One region of the Stenotrophomonas sp. 05L413 genome, then DNA from elsewhere that is predicted to be linked to it. Evidence: riboswitches for the same ligand, from Rfam matches in the RefSeq annotation. Region 1 holds a riboswitch; the other holds the start of a gene.

The links. Region 1 has a riboswitch for thiamine pyrophosphate ahead of AC1DIQ_RS06530 (TonB-dependent receptor). Riboswitches for the same ligand answer to the same signal wherever they lie in the genome.
Region 2: it holds a riboswitch for thiamine pyrophosphate, as region 1 does, so the genes downstream of both, thiC (phosphomethylpyrimidine synthase ThiC) here and AC1DIQ_RS06530 (TonB-dependent receptor) in region 1, are expected to answer to the same signal.

Annotation. Positions count from the first base shown of each region.
Region 1 covers NZ_JBFTOL010000002.1:421,297-432,425, reverse strand. The annotation lists gene AC1DIQ_RS06580 (RidA family protein) at 1-149, shown strand, start outside; gene AC1DIQ_RS06575 (ParD-like family protein) at 224-436, shown strand; gene map (type I methionyl aminopeptidase) at 433-1,200, shown strand; gene AC1DIQ_RS06565 (LytR/AlgR family response regulator transcription factor) at 1,230-2,006, opposite strand; gene AC1DIQ_RS06560 (sensor histidine kinase) at 2,003-3,127, opposite strand; gene AC1DIQ_RS06555 (hypothetical protein) at 3,348-3,740, shown strand; gene AC1DIQ_RS06550 (MarR family winged helix-turn-helix transcriptional regulator) at 3,764-4,216, opposite strand; gene AC1DIQ_RS06545 (FAD-dependent oxidoreductase) at 4,267-5,415, shown strand; gene AC1DIQ_RS06540 (translocation/assembly module TamB domain-containing protein) at 5,519-7,717, shown strand; gene AC1DIQ_RS06535 (phosphotransferase enzyme family protein) at 7,821-8,957, shown strand; TPP riboswitch at 8,997-9,092, shown strand; gene AC1DIQ_RS06530 (TonB-dependent receptor) at 9,160-11,129, shown strand, end outside.
Region 2 covers NZ_JBFTOL010000001.1:1,032,629-1,043,757, forward strand. The annotation lists gene AC1DIQ_RS04575 (HDOD domain-containing protein) at 1-32, shown strand, start outside; gene AC1DIQ_RS04580 (hypothetical protein) at 89-295, opposite strand; gene AC1DIQ_RS04585 (TonB-dependent receptor plug domain-containing protein) at 466-3,324, opposite strand; gene AC1DIQ_RS04590 (helix-turn-helix transcriptional regulator) at 3,394-4,275, opposite strand; gene AC1DIQ_RS04595 (winged helix-turn-helix domain-containing protein) at 4,389-6,728, opposite strand; gene AC1DIQ_RS04600 (ion channel) at 6,980-7,657, opposite strand; gene thiC (phosphomethylpyrimidine synthase ThiC) at 7,755-9,632, opposite strand; TPP riboswitch at 9,774-9,875, opposite strand; gene AC1DIQ_RS04610 (BCCT family transporter) at 10,166-11,129, shown strand, end outside.

The sequences.
Region 1 (11,129 bases):
ACGATCAGGACCGGCTCGGCATTCTGTCGGATCAGATCGGCCGCCGCTGGCCGCTGGGCCGTGCGCCGACCTGCACGCTGATTCCGGTGCCGCGGCTGGCATTGGAAGGCATGCTGTTCGAGATTGAGGCGACGGCGTACACCGGCTGAGCGATCCGGGGCGGGCCTTTTCATCTGATATACGAAACATATATGATGTGTATATCACTTCAGAGGGCTCGCCCATGGGTATCGTCAACATCGATGACGAACTGCACGACAACCTGCGCCGCGCCAGCGGCGTCTCGGGTCGCTCGATCAATGCCCAGGCGGGGTTCTGGATCAAGATCGGCATGCTGTGCGAGATGAATCCGGGTATGAGCTACCAGGAGATCGTCAGCCGTGAACTGCGTGCCGCCGGGGTCGAACCGGGCGCGTTGCGGGTGGCCGAAGCATGATCAAGACCGCTGAAGAACAGGCGCTGATGCGCGCATCGGGACGCCTGCTGGCGCAGGTGTTCGACGCGCTGGATGAGCTGCCGCTGTTGGGCATGAGCACGCTGCAGGTGAACGATTGGGTCGAGCGTTTCATCGTCGATCAGCTGCACGCCCGCCCGGCGAGCAAGGGCCAGTACGGCTTTGCCTACGTACTCAATAGTTCGATCGACAACGTGGTCTGTCACGGCGTGCCCTCAGCGGATGTGATCCTGCGCAGCGGCAGCATCGTCAACCTGGACATCACCCTGGAGAAGGACGGTTACATCGCCGATTCCAGCAAGACCTATCTGATCGGCGAGGTGGACTACGCGGCCAAGCGGCTGGTGCGTGTGACCCGCGAAGCCATGTGGAAGGGGATCGGCGTGGTGCGCCCGGGCGCGACGCTGGGCGACATCGGTTTTGCGATCCAGCAGCATGCAAAAGCGCATGGCTACAGCGTGGTCCGCGAATTCTGCGGTCATGGCATCGGTCAGGAGATGCACGAAGAGCCGCAGGTGCTGCACTACGGTCGCCGTGGCGATGGGCTGGAACTGGAAGAAGGCATGACCTTCACCATCGAGCCGATGATCAACCAGGGCCGCGCCGCCATCGACATGAGCGACGACGGTTGGACCGTGACCACCCGTGATGGAAAGCTGTCGGCGCAGGCCGAGCACACGGTGCTGGTGACCGCCGATGGGGTGGAGGTGCTGACCCTGCGCACGGGCGAGCGGATGCCCGACTGAGCCGGGCCGCCGGGCCATGCTCGGCGGCCTCATTCGCTACGGGTGGACACCAGCTTGAGAAACGCCTCGTTCTGATAGCGGCTCATGCGCAGCTGCTGACCGGTGTCCATGGTCACCACGTGGTGGCCGTTGAACCAGGGGTGGATCGCCTTGACCCGGCGCACATTGACAATCGCCGAGCGATGCACGCGCGCGAAGTGCCGCGGGTCCAGCCGGGCGGCGAGGGCGGCCATGGTCTCGCGCAGCTCATGCATGTGCCCGACCAGGTGGATCTCCACCGTGTTGCGCGCCGCCTTGATCCAGACGATGTCATCGACCGCCACCAGCACCACATGCTCATCCACGCGCACCGGGATGCGCTGCAGGTAGTCGTCACGCTGCCGCAGCGCATCCAACGCCTGCAGGATCTGCGTCGAGGCCTGTGCGCCCAACGCGGCGGATGTGGACAACCGCGCTTTGGCACGCTGCAATGTGGCGGCAAAGCGCTCACGGTTGAACGGTTTGACCAGATAGTCCACGGCATTGGCTTCGAAAGCCTTCACGGCGTACTGCTCGTAGGCGGTGACGAACACCGTGGCCGGCATCCGCTCGGCACCGATGGTGGCGACCACGTCCAGGCCGGTGATCGCCGGCATCTGGATGTCCAGGAACACCAGGTCCGGCGACTGGTTGCGGATGGCGTTGACCGCCGATACGCCATCGCCGCATTCGCCGACGATCTCGATATCCGCATCATCGCGCAGCAACCGGATGACCGCATGCCGCGCGATCGGCTCATCATCGACCACGAGGACGGTGAGGCTCATGCCGGCGCAGTGCCAGGGAAGAATTCCGGTGCATCGTCGGCGATCTCCAGTTCCCGGAACGGAATGCGTATGCGGCACACGACACCTTCCGGCCACATCAGGTCCAGCCTTACCTCGGCGGCATCGCCGTACAGTTCCTTCAGGCGCAGGCGAGTGTTGGACATGCCGATGCCGTGCCCCGCCGATGCGGTCGGTTCGGCCGAGAGGGTGCTGTTGCGGTTGCGCACTTCGATGCACAGCGTGTCGCCATCGCGGCGAGCCTCGATCTCGATGGTGTCGCTGCCCACGCGCTGGCCGATGCCATGGCGTAGCGCATTCTCCACCAGCGGCTGCAGGATCAGGCTGGGCACCGCGCAGGCCAGCGTGTCCGGGGCGATATACGTGCGGGTGGTGAGCCGATCCTTGAAGCGGGTGCGTTGGATGCCCAGATACAGCTCGATCAGGTCCAGTTCCTGGCGCAGGCTGATCTCCTGGCCGTCGTAGTCTTCCAGGAAGGCGCGCAGCAGTTCGCTCAGGCGCAGCAACATGTCTTCGGCCGAGACCTTGTCCTCGTCGAGCAGGGTAATGATCGCGTGCAGCGTGTTGAACAGAAAGTGCGGCTGCAGCTGGGATTTGAGCGAGAGCAACCGCGACTGCGCCAGCTCGGTGGCCAGCTGGCTGGCTTCCAGTTCGCGCCGGGCTTTTTCGGCATGGAAATGGATGGCCTGCTGGATCGCGAACAGCGTCCAGTAGGTCAGCAGCCCGATGGCGAAGTGCTGCTCCAGGAAGTAGCCCAACTGCTGAAAGAAACCGCTGGGCTCGAACAGGGTGGAGACCATCGCACCCACGACCATCGCAATGAACGTCATGCACAGGCTGGCCACCACCTGTGCGCCCAGCCCGTGCAGGCGCCCGCTGCCGCGTACTGGAAAGCGCTCGGCGAGGCGGAAGACCGTGGGTGCCAGGGCAGCCCACGTGTACCACTGGATCAGCGACCAGCGCAGGAGATCCCAGAGGGGTTGTTGACTGTTCGGCAGGCCGGCGTTGATCGAGGTCTGCAGGGCGAACACCACGGCCACCGCCGTCCACAGGGCGAGGTAGCGGGACAGGCGAATCCGGGTGCTGCCGAGGCGAATGTGCATGGTGGGTTCCGGGCCAGGCGCTTCTGGCGGACGTCATCTTAGGCAGGCGGACGTGCGTGCGGGAAGCGCCATGAGGCCTCATTACGATTGGTCCGCGCGTGGCGACGATTGGTCCCGGACCGGTTGCCGGGCCGCCGTCGCGACGGCGAGATGGGACGACCGGAACGCGCCCTGCGATGCAGCCGCTGCCGGTATCCCTTCCTTGCTGGAGACCGCTGCCATGACCCTGACCCGCGCCGTTGCCCTTGCCGGACTGCTCTCCACCATGACGGTACCGCTTGCCGGCGCTGCCAACGCCCGTTATCTGACCCTGGTCAACCGCGCGCATGACAGCGTGAGTGCGGTGGAGGTCGCGCCTGCCGACAGTGACGCGTTCGCGCCCCGTGCGTTGGTGCGCAGGCTGTCCGGGGGCGGCGATGCGGTGACGGTGGACCTGGCTGGCGAGGGCTGCCGCTTCGATCTGCGCTTCACCTTCGTCAACGGCAGGACCCAGGTCTACCAGGACGTGGATGCCTGCCGTGGCAGCAGGCTTGCGATCCAGCCTTGGCCGCAGGACCGTGCGGGTCAGGCGCGTCCCGACCTCCGGGTGGCCGATCAGCAACGGCCGCGCTGATGGATGCGATCAGCCTGGCCTGATCAGCCGCTCGCCTCGAGGTTGGCGTTGAGGCGCACCATCAGCGACTGCAACTGCGCCATGTCGGCGGCGCTGAAACCGGCGGTCGCTGTTGCGCTGGCCGCTTCCATGACCGCCTGTGCGGCAGGCAGCCGTTCGCGTGCCTGCGGGGTCAGCGCGATCAACCGGCTGCGGCGGTCGTCCGGGTCCGGGCGACGCTGGATCAGCCCGTCGCGCTCCATGCGATTGAGCAGCTGCGCCATGCTCGGCTGCTCGACACCGGCGATCCGGGCAAGTTCGCTCTGCGGCAGGGCGTTGCCATGCTTCAGTGACACCAGGACGGGGAGCTGGCTCATCGCGAAACCCAGTTCGCGCAACGGTGCATCCACGATCCTCTGGAAGCCGCGGTAGGCCACGCCCAGCAGCTTGAGGGGCTTGTCGGTGGACAGCGGGGGAGGTGAGGATTGACTTTCCATAGGTGGCTATCTATAAATATAGGCCCCTATGTTAGTCCCGGATGGATGCCATGCCCAGCCCCCCTCGTATTGCCATCGTCGGCGGCGGCCCCGCAGGCCTGACCCTGGCGCGGATTCTCCACACCCACGGTCTGCCGAGTACCGTCTATGAGGCCGAGCGCGATCCCGATGAACGCCCGCAAGGGGGCAGCCTGGACCTGCACGCCGAGTCCGGCCTGCTGGCGCTTGAGCGTGCCGGACTCAGCGCGGCATTCGAGGCGATCGCACGGCACGACGACCAGGGCGAGCGCCTCCTCGACAAGACCGGTCAGGTGCTGTTCGAGGACAACGAAGGCGCCGATCGCAGCCGCCCCGAGGTCGATCGCACGGCATTGCGCGCGCTGTTGATCGATTCGCTTCCTGCCGACACCCTTCAGTGGGGCAGGCGACTGGTGGACGTACGCAGCAGTGCGGACGACCGCTGGGAGCTGGTGTTCGACACCGGTGTGGAAGGACCGTTCGATCTGGTGATCGGCGCCGACGGCGCCTGGTCCAGGGTGCGCCCGTTACTCTCGCCCTATCGGCCGCAGTACAGCGGGCTGACCTTCATCGAGTTCGGCATCGACGACATCGACCGGGCCCATCCCGGCTTGGCTGCATTGGTCGGTCGCGGCAAGGTCGGCATCGAAGGCGACGGCCGCATGATCATCGCCCAGCGCAACGGCCATTCGCACGTGCGCGGCTACGCGGTGTTCCGCGTCCCCGTCGACTGGGCGGCGACGCGGTTCGATTTCACCTCGCCCGAGGCGATGCGCACGTCACTGCTGGAAGAATTCGAGGGATTCGCCGAAACGATCCGCGACCTGTTCCGGGCCAGCAACACCAGATTCGTGGCGCGCCCGATCCACGCGCTGCCGGTCGGACACCGCTGGAATCCACGTGCGGGGCTGACCCTGATCGGCGATGCGGCGCACCTGATGTCCCCCTTCGGCGGTGAGGGTGTCAACGCGGCGATGCTGGATGCCGCGGAGCTGGCCGCGCAACTCGGTCAGGGGCCGGACTGGCAGCGCGCCGTGGCAGCCTACGAGGCGCACATGTTCGAGCGCGTCATCGAGGCTGCGCAGGGCTCGGCCGAGGGCGCTGCGACCCAGCTTTCGCATCTGGGCCTGGCCCCGACGGTAGCGTTCTTCCAGGCGCAGCAGGCAGCACGACGTTCCTGAGCCGTGGTCGGGTCATGAAAGGTCTTGCGGCAGGGCCTTCACGCGATGACGGCTGCATCTTGCCGATAGTGGGCCGTCATCCTGCTTCCTGTTGCGGACCCACATGCCCCTGATTCCCGAGCGCGTGCAGCGCTGGCCCCGGCCGTGGCGCGTGGCGTTGCTGTCGCTGCTGGCGCTGTATGCGCTGTACCTGCTGGCGGGCAATGTGTTCCTCAATACGCCGCTGTTCGATGCGGTGACCAACCGCAAACCTGAAAAATTCACGATGCAGACCGGGCCCGCGCTGACCCTGATGCCCGGGCAGGCCGTGGTCTGGAATATCCGCATGCGTGGCCAGGCCAATCGAACGCAGTATGTGTTCCGCGCCGACCGGGCGAGTGCCTGGATCGATCTGCCGGCGCTGTTGCGCAAGGAAGTGCGCATTCCGCGCATTGATGCCACGGGGGTTGAAGCCGAGGTCGAGCGTGTCGAAAAGGCCATCCCACCGCCGCCGCGGGGTGACCGCGGCTGGACGCTGCGGTTCGATGCGATCCACAGCGAGACGATCCGCAGTGGGCGCTTCGGCAAGTTGCTGATCGTCGGCCAGGGGCGCGGCAATGTCGGTTTCCTCAAGCAGCTCAAGGGCGGGCCGTCGGAGCTGTTTGATTCCACGGCCGGCTTCGATGATGCCCAGGTCAGTTTCGACGGGGTCAACGTGCTGGACGATGCCCATATCGCCGCGCGCTTCCACTTCCCGCGGCACTATCGTGACGACGCGCCGGGGTTGCAGAAACTCGGCATCACCTGGGCGCAGCTGCAGATCGACGCGCGCAGCCAGGGCCTTCGCATCGATACGGGTGGCCCGCATGTCAAGGTGGGCAGCGCGGTTTCCAACGCGCGCCTGACCGCGGATGTAACGCTGGAGGAAGGCGCGCTGCGCCCCGGCAGCCGACTGGTCTGGCGGCTGCCGCTGCATGCCGGCGTCCACGCCGATGACCGCGGTCTGCTGGCACTGCAGCTGGACGTGGCGCAGGACATGCGGGTCCAGGCGCGGCTCCCGCGTGACCCGGAAACGGGCAGCGAACTCAATGCCGATCTGCGCGTGACCGGCCGGAAGATTCCGTTCCAGGCCCCGGCCGAGCTGCTTCCACGGCTGTCTGGCAACGTGCAGGGCGCCTGGCAGTTCCAGTCGCTCAATTGGATCAGCGATCTGTTCGTGAAGAAACCCTGGTTCCATCTCGACGGCGGTGGACTGCTCAAGGCAGACGTCGTCATTGCCGACGGTGAACTGGCGCCGGGCAGCACGGTGGATATCCCGCAGGTGGCCGCCGTCGCCGAGGTTGCAGGGGTGCGGATGCGCGGCGACGCCCACGCACAGGGGCGGATCGTGGAAGGCGAACCGCCGCAGGCGGAGCTGAAGGTGCAGATCCCGCGCTTCCAGGCTGCGCCAACCAACGCGCCGAAGGCGGTGTTGTTCGATGGCCGCCAACTGGCGCTGACCCTGCGCGGGGATGCGCGGTTGAAGCAGTTGAGCGACGGCATGCGCGCCCAGCTGCGCTTCACTGATGCGCGGGTGCCCGACCTCACCGCCTACAACCGTTATCTGGGCAACGACAACGTGCGCCTGCTCGGCGGTACCGGTCTGCTCAGCGGTGATGTGTCGCTGGATGCCTCCGGCCGGGTAGGCAAGGGCAGTGCCGATCTTCGTGGCACCGGGGCCCGGCTCAGCATGGCGGGCATCGCGATGCGCGGCGATGCGCAGCTGCAGGCGCGTCTGCGGCGTGCGGATTTCGACAGCCGCCAGTTTGATCTCGGTGGCACCACGGTGGACCTGCGCAACATCCACGTCGGCGATGAAAAGAGTGACGGGCGTTGGTGGGGCAAGGTGGCGATCCGCAGTGGCCACATCGATGCGGCCGCGCCGTTCCAGGTGGATGGCCTGGCCGACCTGCGCCTGCGCGATGCCGGGCCGTTGCTCGGCGTGTTCGCCCAGCGCAGCGAATACCCGCGCTGGGTGCTCGGGATGCTGGATTCCGGGGAGGTGCAGGCCAGTGGGCAACTGCGCTGGCGAAGTGGCGAGCTGATCGTGGAGGATCTGCAGGCCGAGAACGAGCGACTGTCCCTGCAGGCGCGGCTGGATCTGAGTCATGGCAAGCGGCGTGGCGATCTCTACCTGCGCTGGGGCGTGCTGGGGGCCGGCATCGAGCTGCAGGGCGAGCAGCGCAAGTGGCACCTTGCCGGGGCCCGCGACTGGTATGCGGAGCAGCCGCGGCTGCTGCCGGCCACGCCCGCCGCAACGAAGCAGGGTGGCGGCAGGCGCTGACGGGACGCATCTGTTCCCCCCTGGCCGGGCGTGGCTTGGTATCCTCGCCGCGCCCACTGTCTGGTGACAGCGTGCCTTTTCGCCGTCATCGACCCGTCATCCCATGAGCAACAGCACCCACCGCGTCCAAGGCCTCAACAACGATGAGGTGGCCGCCGACTGGCCCGCCATCACCGACCGCGAGATCAGCTGGCTCAGCGAATGCTTCGCGCCGCTGGCGGGCACGTGCCGGCTGCTGTGGCACAGCCCGCGACCGATGTCCGCCGCGGCCATTGTCGAGAGCGACGCGGGCCGGGTGTTCGTCAAGCGCCACCATGGCAGCGTCCGCAGTGCGGCTGGCCTGGGCGAAGAGCATCGTTTCATCCAGCACCTGGCCGACCACGGCGTGCCCGTCGTCGAGGTGCTGCGTGACCGCGATGGCGCCACTGCGGTGGAGCACGAGGGGTGGACCTACGAACTGCATGGCGTGGGCCATGGCCAGGATCTGTATCGCGATGCGCCCTCCTGGACGCTGTTGACCGATACCGCGCAGGCGCACGAAGCGGGGCGGATGCTGGCCAGACTGCATCTTGCATCGGCCAGCTACCACGCACCCCAGCGCAGCACCCATCTGCTGGTCGCCCGCGATGACCTGATCCGTGCCGCCGATCCCATCGCCGCCCTCCAGGCCGGGCTCGACGATCGCCCCGGGTTGGCGGCCTATCTTGCGCGGCAGGACTGGCAGGCCGATCTGCAGCGGGCGGTGCTGCCATGGCATGACGGCCTGGCCGAGCGGCTGCAGGCCGAACCGCGCCTGTGGGCGCACAACGACTGGCACGTGTCCAATCTGCTATGGCGCCAGGACGGCAGGTCCACCGTGGTCGATACCGTGCTCGATCTCGGGTTGGCCTCACCGACCAGTGCCCTGTTCGATCTGGCCACCGCCATCGAACGCAACGCCATTGCCTGGCTGGCGCTGGAAAGCGGCGAGGCGGCGGTGCGCGTGGATATCGCACTGGCGCTGCTGGCCGGCTACCGCGGGATCGTGCCGCTGTCTGCCGAGCGCGTACACCTGCTGGCCGATCTGCTGCCGATCGTGCAGCTGGATTTCGCACTCTCGGAAGTGGAGTATTTCGAGGCCGTGACCCACTCGCCGGCCAATGCCGACGTGGCCTACCACACCTTCCTGCTCGGGCATGCTGACTGGTTCAGCACCGCAGCGGGGCAGGGCCTGCTGAAGGCGCTGCACGCCGCCGCCTGAGGGCAGGCTCGCAAATCCGTACGGTTTGTAGTGAAATAGTCACAGAAGCGGGGGTGCCTGGCGAAACCAGGCTGAGAGAGTCCCTTGGAACCTGATCCGGTTTGCACCGGCGTAGGGAGCTTTGAGCAGCAGGCATACCGCCGTGATGGGTCGGTGCGCGTGCGCGCCTTCGCTTCGTCTCCCCCAGCTGATGACGAATCGAATGAACCGTTGCTTCCGCCCCACGCTGTTGTCCGCCGCCCTCTGCGCCGCGCTGCCTCTTCATGCCAACGATCTCGCCGATGCGCCCGAGCGCTCGCCGACCGAGCTTGCCGCCGTGCGCGTGCAGGCGCATCAGCCGGCAGCCACCGCCACGCAGACCAGCAGTTTCGGCGCGGGTGACTGGAAGAGCACCCCGGCGTCGGTGAACGTGCTGGATCGCGACCTGCTGGACAGCCGCCAGATCCGTACGCTGTCCGAGCTGGCCAGCAACGATGCCTCGCTGGGCGACAGCTATGCACCGGTCGGTTACTACCAGAACATCGCGATCCGCGGTTTCCCGCTGGATACCGGTACCGGCTACCGTTTCAACGGGCTGTCCATCACCGGCGAGCAACGCCTGGCGCTGGAGAACATCCAGTCGGTGGAGATCCTCAAAGGCGAGGCCGGCCTCGCCGCGGGCGTCATGGCGCCCGGCGGCATCATCAATTACGTGGGCAAGCGCCCGGCCGAGGTCCGCAACGTCACCCTCGGCACCGATTCGGAAGGCTCGCGCTACACCGCGGTGGATCTCGGCCATTGGCTGTCGCCGCGTTTCGGCGTGCGCTTCAATGCCGCGTGGGAAGACACCGACTCCTACATCGACCATGCCGACGGCCGCCGCAACTTCTACTCGCTGGCCACCGACTGGCTGATCGGCGAACGCGGCAAGCTGGAAGTGGATGCCAACTACCAGACCAGCGCGCAGCGCTCGGCCTCGGGCTATCAGCTGCTGGGGGCCACCGAGCTGCCGCGCGGCGTGGACCGCAAACACCTGCTGGGCTATCAGGCCTGGCAGCGGCCGGTCGGCATCGACAGCACCAACCTGACCGCGCTGCATACCTACGATTTCAGCCCGGGCTGGCAGTCGCGGGTATCGGCCAGCTACAGCCGCTCGGTGATCGACGACAACGTCGCCTTCGCCTACGGCTGCTACTACGCCGCCGGATGTGCCGATGGCAGCGTGCCGGGCAACTACTTCGCGCCCAACGGCGACTACGACATCTACGATTACCGCAGCCCGGACGATACCCGCCGCAACCTGGAATTCCGTGGCGAACTGCGCGGCAGTTTCGCCACCGGCGATATCCGGCACGCGCTGAGCGTGGGTGCGGACCGTTTCGAGCGCACCGTGGACAAGCGCCGCAACGTCAACGAATACGTGGGCACCGCCAACATCCACGATGCACAGGTGCCGCAGTTCGAACCGTCGCCGCTGATGCCGGGCCCGTCCGCGCGGCGTCTGGACAGCGCGCAGACGGCGGTGTTCGCTTTGGACCGGATGAGCTTCGGCGAGTGGCAGTGGCTGGCCGGTGGGCGTTTCGTGCGCCTGGATGAGCGTGCCTACGACAAGCGTGGCAACCCCGAGCGGGACAGCCGCCTGTCGCGCTTCCTGCCGCAGACCGCGCTGGTCTGGAAGGCGACCGACGAGGTCAACGCCTATGTGAGCTACGTGCGTGGCATTTCGCTCGGCCAGGAAGCGCCGTTCTGGACCTCCAATGACGGCGCGTTCCTGCCTGCGGTGCTGTCGCGCCAGACCGAAGTGGGCGTCAAGTATGTGTCCAGCGATGCGCTGACGTTGGGTGCCGCTTTGTTCCGCACTTCGCAGCCGTTCCAGTACGCCAAGCCGGACGGCAGTGATGCCGGCTACACCTTCGTCCAGGAGGGGCAGCAGACCCATACCGGGCTGGAACTCACCGCGCAGGGCCAGCTCACCGAGCGCCTGTCGCTGACCGCCAGCGCCAGTGTGCTGCGCGCCCGCGCACGCGATGCCGGCACGCCGGATTACGAGGGCCACCAGCTGATCAACGTGCCCAAGACGCGCGCGACCGTGCACGCGGAGTACCAGCTGCCGTTCGTGACCGGCCTGGGGCTGACCGGCGGATGGCGTTACGCGGCCTCCAACGTGGCCACTGCCGATGGTCGCGTGAGCGC
Region 2 (11,129 bases), on a different contig from region 1:
CACTGATGGGGCTGGTCGCCAGCGACGCCTGAGTGTGAGGTGGAACGTTCTCAAAGGATGGCGCGCCCTGTGGCGCGCCATCGTCGTTTCAGCGCTGCGGACAGGCGTCCAGCACGCAATCACGCCAGAGGCGCTCACACATGGCAGCCGAGCGGCCCTCGGCCAGGCATTCGGCACGGACGCCTTCGCAGTAGCGCCCTCCTGCGCAGATGATCAGGCTGGGCGATGCACTGGCGCCAAGCGCGAGGGACGCAAGGAACACGGCTGAGAATTTCTGAGCGAGCGTCATTTTCATATCGATCTCTCAATCGTCCAAGATTGGACCGATTGACGGTATCAACTGAATTTCCACTCGAAACGTGAGGCGGATCACCCTTCGCTGAAACTCAGAGTTTCCTTACCCACAACGCAAAGAGGGCGGACCTTGCGGTCCGCCCTCCTTTTTTGCGCCATTGCTTCGATGGATCAGAAGCGCTGGGTGTACTTCAGGTAGTAGAACCGACCGATGTCGAAGCCGCCGTAGTAGGAGAAGCTCGAGTTCGGCTGGCTGTACATCACCGGGCCTTCGTGGTTGAACACGTTGTTCGCGCCTGCCGAGATGGTGGCATCCCACGGGGTGGTGTAACGCACCTGCAGGTCATGGAACGTGTTCGAACCGGTGTTGCGCACCGGGATCGCCAGCGTATAGGCCGACGAGTAGCTCGGGTTGTTGCACTCCGGGCCGCCTTCGCGATCGTAGGCGCACTCTTCCTTCAGGCCGGAGTAGTAACGCATGCCCCAGTTGACGCCGAAGTTGCCCAGGCTCCAATCGATGTTCAGGTTGGAACGCACGCGGAAGTTGCCGCCCCAGTCGCCCGTGCCCCAGCCAGTGTGCTGCTCGACAGCGGTTTCAGCTTCGTTGTCGCGCTTGTACTCGAGGTAGTCCACATACGTGGTCTTCCAGTCGATGACGACATTGCCGAAGGACAGTTCCGGCAGACGGTAACGGATACCCAGATCGTAACCTGCGGTTTCCTGGTAGCCGCCGTTGATCAGCGTACGGGTCACGTCGACGACCTGACCGGAGTCGGTGTCACGGGTGACTCGGTCACAGGCGTTGGCGTTGTTCAGCACGTAGCACTGGTTGAGGATCGAGGTGACCGACTCTGCCGCGATGACGTTGTCGATGCGGATCTTCCACCAGTCCAGGCTGACATCCAGGCCCTGCACGAAGTTCGGGCTGTAGACCAGGCCGACCGTCCAGGTCTTGGAGGTTTCCGGCAGCAGACCATCATTGGAGCCGGACAGGTACGGGTAGTTCGACTGTGCGCCCGGGCCGGTGGCATCGATGCCACCGGACGCTTCCTGACGGAAGTTGGCCGGCACGGCACCGCCGCAGCGGGCGGCGACGTCGGGGTTGCGCACGGCTGCACCGAAGGAGGTGTCGCACGGGTCGGTGTACTTGTCGAAGCTCTGCGAGGTGCCACCGTACAGGTTGGCCACGGTCGGCGCACGGAAGCCAGTGGCATAGGTGCCACGGACCAGCAGGTCGTCGATCGGCTTCCACTTCAGGCCGAACTTGGAGTTGAACGTGTCACCGAAGGTGTTGTAGTCCGAGTAACGGCCGGCCATATCGACCGACAGTTCCTTGGCGAACGGCAGATCGGCGAGGATCGGCACATTCAGTTCCAGGTAGAACTCGTCCAGCTTGTAGCCACCGGCGGTCGGCGCACCGGCCAGGTCGGTGCTCAGGCCCGACTGCAGCAGCGCATCCGGGTTGTACTCGGCTTCTTCTTCGCGGTGCTCGTAGCCGGTCGCGAAGGACAGGTCGCCGGCCGGCAGGGTCACGATGGCGCCGCTCAGGTTGGCGCTGTAGACCTTGCTGGTGGTCAGCGAGGTGTCGTGGGTCGGCAGGAACAGGTACTTCTGCAGGTCCGGGTTGGACAGCGAACCGTCGGCGGTGGAGCCGTACGGCAGCAGCGGGTTCCACGGGGTGCAGCCGGCGATCGGAGCCGCTGCGGTACCGCACTGGGCAACACCGTTCGCATCCAAGTACGACGGACCCACGGCATTCTTCACGTTCGGAATGAACAGATTGCCGGTGCCGGTCTTGACGCCCTTGTTGCGGTTGTAGACGTAGCCCACATCCCAGTCGAAGTACTTGTCGGCGAACTCGAACGAGCCTTCCAGACCGCCGCTGAAGCGGAAGGTGTTGAGCTCGGACTTGGTCTGACGCGGCACTTCCCACGTACGACGCATGAAATCAACGTCGGTATCGAGCGGATTGAAGACGCTGTTGGCGTCCATCTGGGTGTCGTAGGCAGCCGAACGGTACGGATAGCCGGCGATCTGCTGCAGCGCTTCGCGTTCGGTGTACAGGACGCTGGCGGTACCGCGGATGTTGTCGGTGAAATCGAACTGGCCGTTGGAGAAGACCGAACGACGCTTGATGCCGGTCGACAGGAACATCTGCTGCGACGGGTTGGACAGATCGGCGTTGCCCAGCTCGTGGTAGTCGCCGAAGTTGTTCGAGGCGCCGCCCGGGTTCAGGACGTAGTTGCCATCATCGGTAACCAGCACGCCCTTCTCGGTGATCGCACTCCAGCCGTTGGTGTCCTCATCGGTCGGCACCGGATGGCGGTAACCGTTGGCCGAGGCGCTGTAGCGACGGTTCTTGGCCAGAACCGGCTTTTCTTCGCTGTACTCGGCGCCAAGGGTGATCGAGCCGCGATCGCCGGTCTGGCCGTAGACGAAGTTGTAGGTGGTCTTGTCGCCGTCGCCCTGGCCGTACTGGCCCTGGTAGACGCTGGCTTCCAGGCCGTCGAAGTTCTTGCGGGTGATGATGTTCACCACGCCGGCGATCGCGTCGGAACCGTAGATCGCCGAAGCGCCATCGGTCAGGACTTCGATGCGCTCCACGACCGAGGTCGGGATCGAGGCGAGGTCGGTGTAACCGCCGGAGCTGACGCCCATGCGCTTGCCGTCGAGCAGCACCAGGGTGCGCTCCGGGCCGAGGTTGCGCAGGTCGACGTACTGGCCGCCAACTTCTTCACCCGAGGACAGCGCATCGGCGCGGCTGATGGCCGGCGAGCCGGTGGCCGACAGGTTCTGGACGATGTCGGCGACGCTGGTGAAGCCCTGCTTCTCGATGTCGGCGCGCTGCAGCGCGATCACCGGCTGGGCGGTCTCGGTGCTGGCCTGACGGATACGTGAGCCGGTGACCTGGATGCGGTCCAGGTCGGTCGTGCCGCTTGCTTCCTGCGCCGAAGCAAAGGCCGGCGTCAGGGCAAGCGCAATGCCGGCGGGCAGAAGGCCCAGCCGCACTGCGGGAGTACGAAAATTCATTTATCTCTCCGAGGTACGTTAGTAGCGTGTTAAAAACGCCTCGGAAAGTTACGATTGCGTTGCAGTGAATTATTTGCGTGAGACAACCGAAGACTTTGCCGACTCTGGCGAGAGATTCGCACCGGCCTCACGATAGCGTGACGCGGACAGTCCGAAGCGGGCTCTAAACGCCCGTGCAAAGCTGCAGCAGTTGTCAAATCCACTCGCTGCCGCCACCTCGCCGACCATCATGTCCGTATCGCGCAGCAGATCGGCGGCGCGCTCCAGGCGCAGGCGGGCGGAAAGCGATTGCGGGCTTTCCGCGTAGAGGCTCTGGAACGTCTTGGACAGGTACCAGCTGGAGAAATTGGTCAGTTCGGCCAGTTCACCAATGCGCACGACACGGTGGCTGTTGCCCTCGAGGTACAGACGGGCGCGCTGCATGCGTCCGAAGACTTGGCGTTTGCGGCTGCGTGAGCGCCCCGGGCAGCGCTGCACGCCAGTCGCCATGCCCTGCTGCAGGGCGGCCAGATGCAGCAGCACCGGGCGGAGGGCCTGGGTAGGATGGCCGGTGGCCAGGACGTCACGCCACAGGCGCAGGGCGACGCGGGCGTCGCTGCGGCTCATGCTGCCGCGACCCGCGTAGAGACTGCAGTCGGTGAGCTCACCCAGGGCGCGCAGCGCGTCCGGCGCCAGGCTCAGCCCGATGCACAGACCGTCGCGGCCGGCCTGGACCATGGGGCGCGATTCCTTCTCGAAGGCGATCCACTCACGCTGGCGCAAGCGGAACCGCCCTTCCTTGGACTCGACCCACGCGCTGCCACGCAACTGGATCCACACAGTGAAGGTCGTCCCAGGACTTTGCAGACTGCCCAACCGGGCCACACCCAGACAGGTTGGCAAGGGACCGTCGTCGACGACCTTGTCCAGGGAGAGCGCTTGACCGCGATCGGCCAGGGAGAGCTGACGCATGACTTCACCGAGAGTTTGCCTTTGCTGGCCTGCAGTCTTGCCAAATCAGGCCGCTGCCTCAGGAAGTCCTGGCGAGATTGATACGAATTCGAGACGAGAACGCCACGAAGAAGTTACGAAGGGTTTTTTGTTTTCAAAATCATGGACTTGACGAACCCCGGAAACAACGACGGTACGCGTTCGGGGAGCGACATCACCCCGATGTCGGTGCCATCGGCCACCGCCAGGGCCACATACAGGGCCTCCCCGCCGGGTCCTGCGCTGAATCCATTGCTGGCGCTGAGGCGGCCTGCATCCAGGCAATGCTCCTGATCGGCGATCGGCTGCGCAATCCGGGTGAACACCGTGGCGCAATCGGATCGATTGGAGAGATAGTCGATCGCCCCCTGCGCGGACACGGTCCAGGTGCGATAGCGCCAGCGCGTGGGGCGGTCTTCGCTGATCTGGCGGATGCTCTGCGAACTCAGCGAAGCGTCGGCCTGCCACAGCCCCCCCGCCGAGAGCCGGGTAAACAACACGCGCTCGCCTGCGACGTCATAACGCGCCTGGGAAACGCCCTCGATGCTGCCGATGAGTCGCCAAGGGGTCAGGCTGCGATCGAACAACGACAGACGCATCCGCTCATCACGGTCGCGCTCCACCACCAGGACCTGCAGCGGATCCCTGCCATACAGCGCCTGCAATGGCTGGCGCACCGGGACGGGCAGACGCACGGTCTGCTCATCGCGCGGGGAGACCTCATAGATCCCGGGGTTGGCATGCTCATCGCGCCCCAATACCAGCACGCGCTTGCCGTCATGCGACCAGTCCGAGGCCTGGCGCGCTTCGGGCCTGAGGCCCTCGATCGGACGCAAGGACTCCGGCCGCTGCAGATCCGCCCACCACAGTGCATAGCTGCCCGAGCGGTCCGAAGAAAACACGATCTGCTGACCGTCCGGAGACACCATGGGCTGCGAGTCACGTCCTCCCGAGGGGAACAGGCGCTGCGGCACACCCAGCGCGCCAGCTTCCACAGGCACCCGGAACAGGCCGAACTGGGGGCGCCGGTGTACGAAGGCGAGCATGTCGTTCGCCCGGGACACGGTGGGGGACTGCGCATCGTCCAGACCGACGTCGCGCAGGACACGCGTATCGGTATCGAGCTCATACAGGCGCGATTCGCTGTCGACCCGGCGGCCGAACACGATATGGCGGCTGTCGCCGCGCCAGGCCCAGCCCCGGATCTCCGCCGAGTCATCGGTCAGCTGCTCCGGGCTGCCCCCCCCAGCCGGCATGCGCCACAGATCGCCGATCTGCGGATTGCGCACGAACACGATCCAGCTCCCATCCGGCGAGTACCGCGGGGCATATTCGAAGTTGTCGCTGCCTATATCGTATTGGAGCGGCTGCCAGCGTCCGCTGGCGATGTCCAGGGTGCGGATGCCGCGCTGCGCATACCGGCCGGACAGCGAGCCGAAGACCAGGCCGCGACCATCCGGGGTCCAGTCGAAGCTGAGCAGCTCAGTGCCGTCGCAACGGGTCACGTGACGCACCGCCCCACCCGTCGCACTGGCGATCAGCACCTCGCAGCTTTCGGCCGGACCGAACCGGGCGAACGCGATCTCACGGCCATTGGGCGACCAGCTCGGGAAGCGGTCGGACATGCCTGGGGGCGGCTCGACCAGCAGGCGTGCCGGCGTGTTACCGGAGGTCTGCACCTTGATGACGCTGCCCGGTCGGCTGGGCACATCGGCTTCATAGGCGATCTGCGACCCATCCGGAGACAGCGTGGGATAGGTTTCAAATCCTGCCGTGGCGGTAATCAGGCGATACGGGCGTTGAGGACTACCAATCACCCGCGTGCCATCCTCCACCGCGGCCTCGACCGCTGAGGCCGGCGGATCGCGTTGCATCAGCAGGGCTGCCATCACCAGCAGCGCCACCAGCATCACCAGCCCGACGACCATCACCGCGTAGCGGCGAATGCGCCGCCGACGGCGTTTGATCGGGTCTTGCGGAGGCCGCGCATGCGGCAGTACCGCCGGTACGTGCGCGGCGGCGAGCACGCCCGCGGAGGCCGGCTGCAGCTCGGGCTCGAGCAGCAACACAGGTGCGGCATCCTCGACCACGCTGACCGGCATCAGCAGGCGGTAACCGGTCTTGGCAATGGTCTCGATATAGGGTTCGGCCGCATCGTCATCAGTGGCGAAAGCCTTGCGCAGCTGGGTGACCGCCTGGGTCAGCACGTCGTTGGTCGGCAGCGTGTCCGGCCAGACCTCCGCGAACAGTTCATCGCGGGTGACCACCGCCCCTGGAGAACGCAGCAGCGCCTTGAGAACACCCAATGCTTTGGGTGTCAGTCGACGTGGACGACGCATGCCTTCGCTCATCACTTCCCGCGAGGAGAGAGTGACGATGAAATCGCCGATCTGAATCACATCGGCGGAAGGGCGCTCACTGTCGTTGCTGATCATCCAGGACACGAGGAAAATACAAAAAACCACTGGAATTCACACGGTCGCCGCAATAGATACCGCCAGACGAACCGCCAGATTCCGCACACGCCATCGGCGCAAACCGCAAAAACACCGAGGCGCGCGAATACTAGCCTATGCCGGTTAACCGCGCCTGTGCGTGCGGCCGACAACAGGCTCTCTCTCGCCGATGAATTCACATAAATTGCGTCAACATTCGCGCCTTCTGGCGCGAATTTTTTATGTTTTATTCAGTTTCGTGCACGGGTCAACATGGTCAGTCCCACCAGCCGCGAGACCACCAAAGCCACGTACATCACGCCTGCGAACTGCTCCAGCATCACCAGCGCGCGCGCCTGTGAATGGATGGGCACCACATCGCTCAAACCGACCCCGGACAGCAAGCTGAAGCTCAGATAAAGCAACTCCATCCAGGTCCGCAGTTCGCTCTCGCTGGTCGCCACGAAACTGCCCGGGTACCACTGCTGGCACACCGCGAAAGCGAAGGCGAATGCCCACGCCAACAGCGTGAAGGTGGCCCCCGCCGCGAACAGCTCGTCGCGGGTCACCTTGTGGTCCTGCAGCATGTAGGCGATCAGGCTGCCAGCCGTATAGAAGTACAGCAGGCATTCGAGCAGCTGCGCAGTGGTGACCAGCGCCGGGCGGTCCAACAGAGCACCGGAGATGGAGAACACCACCGAGGGGATCGCCAGCACCAGCGCCACCCACATGCCGAGCGGGCTGCGCCGTACCACCCACAAGGCCAGGCCGAGCACGGCGATGCCGAACGCACCAAACAGCGCGCGACTGGCACCGGCCTCGTCCATTGCCGGATACAGCAGCACGCCGAGCAGTTGCACGGCCAACAGCCAGGCAGAGGGATGCCGGCGCGCGATGGCCAGCCATTTGGTGCTGCGTGCTATCGCCATCGTCGTCCCCGCCCCTGCCTGGTCGCGCCGAGCTTAGCTGGAATCACGCCGCCGGCGGATGATGGCCGTGGCGGCGCGCCCCGCCACGGCCGGTGCCTCACTCCTGGCGATACACCTGCGCCCCGAGATCCCGGAACTGCGCGGACTTCTCGGCCATGCCGGCCTCCAACGCCTGCTGCGCATCCAGGCCCTGCCCCGCCGCATAGTCACGCACATCCTGGGTGATCTTCATCGAACAGAAGTGCGGGCCGCACATCGAGCAGAAGTGGGCGAGCTTGTGCGCATCCTTGGGCAGCGTCTCGTCATGGAATTCCTTGGCCTTCTCCGGATCCAGCCCAAGGTGGAACTGGTCCTCCCAGCGGAATTCAAAACGCGCCTTGCTCAGCGCGTTGTCGCGGACCTGCGCGCCGGGGTGGCCCTTGGCCAGGTCCGAGGCGTGGGCGGCAATGCGGTAGGCCATGATGCCGTCGCGTACGTCCTGGCGGTTGGGCAGGCCCAGGTGTTCCTTCGGGGTGACATAGCAGAGCATCGCGGTGCCGTACCAGCCGATCATGGCCGCACCGATCGCACTGGTGATGTGGTCGTAGCCCGGCGCGATATCGGTGGTCAGCGGGCCCAGCGTATAGAACGGTGCTTCACCGCACTCGCGCAGCTGCTTGTCCATGTTTTCCTTGATCAGCTGCATCGGCACGTGGCCGGGGCCTTCGATCATGGTCTGCACATCATGCTTCCACGCGATCTTCGTCAGCTCGCCCAGTGTCTCCAGTTCACCGAACTGCGCGGCATCGTTGGCATCGGCGATACAGCCCGGGCGCAGGCCGTCGCCCAGCGAGAAGGTCACGTCGTAGGCCTTCATGATCTCGCAGATGTCCTCGAAGTGCGTGTAGAGGAAGTTCTCCTTGTGATGGGCCAGGCACCACTTGGCCATGATCGAGCCACCGCGCGAGACGATGCCGGTCACGCGCTTGGCGGTCAGCGGCACGTAGCGCAGCAGCACGCCGGCGTGGATGGTGAAATAGTCCACGCCCTGCTCGGCCTGCTCGATCAGCGTGTCGCGGAAGATCGCCCAGTTCAGCTCCTCGGCGCGGCCATCGACCTTCTCCAGGGCCTGGTAGATCGGCACGGTGCCGATCGCCACCGGCGAGTTGCGCACGATCCACTCACGCGTTTCATGGATGTGCTTGCCGGTGGACAGGTCCATCACGGTGTCGCCGCCCCAACGGATCGCCCAGACCAGCTTTTCCACTTCCTCGGCAATGCCCGAGGACACCGCACTGTTGCCGATGTTGGCGTTGATCTTGGTCAGGAAGTTGCGGCCGATGATCATCGGTTCGCTTTCCGGGTGGTTGATGTTGTTGGGTAGCACCGCACGGCCGCGGGCGATCTCATCGCGGACGAACTCGGGGGTGATGACCCTGGGGATCGAAGCACCAAAGGACTCGCCGGGATGCTGCTTCAGCAGTGCGGCGTCGCGGATCGCATCGAGGCGCTGGTTCTCGCGGATCGCCACGAACTCCATTTCCGGCGTGATGATGCCGCGGCGTGCGTAGTGCATCTGGGTGACATTGGCGCCTGCCTGTGCACGGCGTGGCTGCAACCGCGCGGGGAAGCGCACCGCATCCAGGCGGGCATCGGTTTCACGCGAGCGGCCGAACACCGAGCTCAGGCCCTCCAGCACCTCGGTATCGCCACGCTCGGCCACCCAGGCGGCGCGCAGTGCGGGCAGGCCGGCGGAGAGGTCGATGGCGACCCCCGGATCGGTATACGGGCCGGAGGTGTCGTACACGGTGACCGGCGCGTTCTCTTCGCCACCGAACAAGGTGGGCGTGCGGGTCAGCGTGATCTCGCGCATCGGCACCTGCAGGTCGCTGCGCGAGCCCTGCACGTGGATCTTGTGCGAGCCGGGAATCGGCCGCGTGACCGATTCGGAGAGTTGCTGGGCCTGTTGCTGCAGGGCGGAGAGCTGTGCGTTCATCAAGGCATCGTCCTAGGTTCAATCCCCGCACAGGGACTGTGCGGTTCTATGCGAGGGATTCGCATGGGAGGGACGAAACGGCGGCGCTCGACGGACGGATCGCGGGCGGTCTCCGGGCACGGTGGCCCTACGGCGCAATGCATCTGCAGATGCGAAGCTTCCCTACGCCGGTATCAACCGGATCAGGTTCGAAGGGACTGTCTCAACCTTGGCCAATGGGCCGCGGTACCCCCGCTTCGGGGCGAATTAGAGCACAAAGCAGCGCGCACGGGCGCACCGCCAAGCCGCACACCGACGTGATCGGCCTGTGCATGTGAACAGAGCACCGACACGCCATGCACTACCATGCTGCAGCGCGGTATGCGGTGCGGTCAGGGGGTAGCCTCCCGATCGCGTGCACACCGCGCTCTGCTCGACGCCATTGACGTCCGTACTGACCGGCCTCGACCGGCTTGATCCGCCCCAGTCGTTGCCGTTGCGCCGCTGGAGATTGCAAGCCTCGGCTCGCCCCTACTGATCGGAGACACGCCAGCATGGTGTTCCGCATTTCCATCGCACTGGTCGCACTGCTGGTGCTGATCGCCGGCCTCGCGCCGGGCCCCTTCAACGAGGTCGTCCAGAGCGGCCTGTCCACCATCATCCGCAGTACCGGCTGGCTGTATCTGCTGGTGGTGTTCATCACGCTGTCGTTCCTGATGTACCTGGCCTTCGGCCGCTTCGGTTCGCTGCGCATCGGCGGCGAGGATGCCGAGCCTGATTTTTCCAACGCCAGCTGGATGTCGATGTTGTTCGCCGCCGGCATGGGCATCGGCCTGGTGTTCTGGGGCGCGGCCGAGCCGATCTCGCACTTCGTGAAGCCACCGGAAGGGCTGGCCCCGCAGAGCATGGAGGCGGCGCGCGCGTCGATGCGCTATGCGTTCTTCCATTGGGGCCTGCACCCGTGGGCGATCTATGCGCTGATCGGCCTGGCGATGGCCTGGTTCCAGTTCAACCGCAACGGCCGCGGGCTGATCAGCGATCTGCTGCAGCCGATCATCGGCGCGCATCACCGCGGCTGGATGGGCACGGTGGTCAACGTCGCCGCGGTGGTCGCCACGGCGATCGGTGTGGCCACGACGCTGGGCTTCGGCACGATCCAGATCGCGGCCGGCCTTGAGCGCGTGTTCGGTATCCAGGCCTCGGTACCCGTGCAGTTGACCATCATCGCGGTGGCGTTCGTGCTGTACATGGCCTCCACCACCAGTGGCGTGCATCGCGGCATCAAGTGGCTCTCGAACTTCAACCTCGGCCTGGCGGCATTGCTGCTGGCGCTGATCCTGGTGCTCGGGCCGACCGGCTTCATCTTCGATACGTTCACCACCACGATCGGTTCCTACCTCAATTCACTGGTGACGATGAGCCTGCGGATGTCGCCGTTCTCGGGCAGCACGTGGGTGGCGGACTGGACGATCTTCTACTGGGCGTGGTGGATCGCGTGGGCGCCGTTCGTGGGCTCGT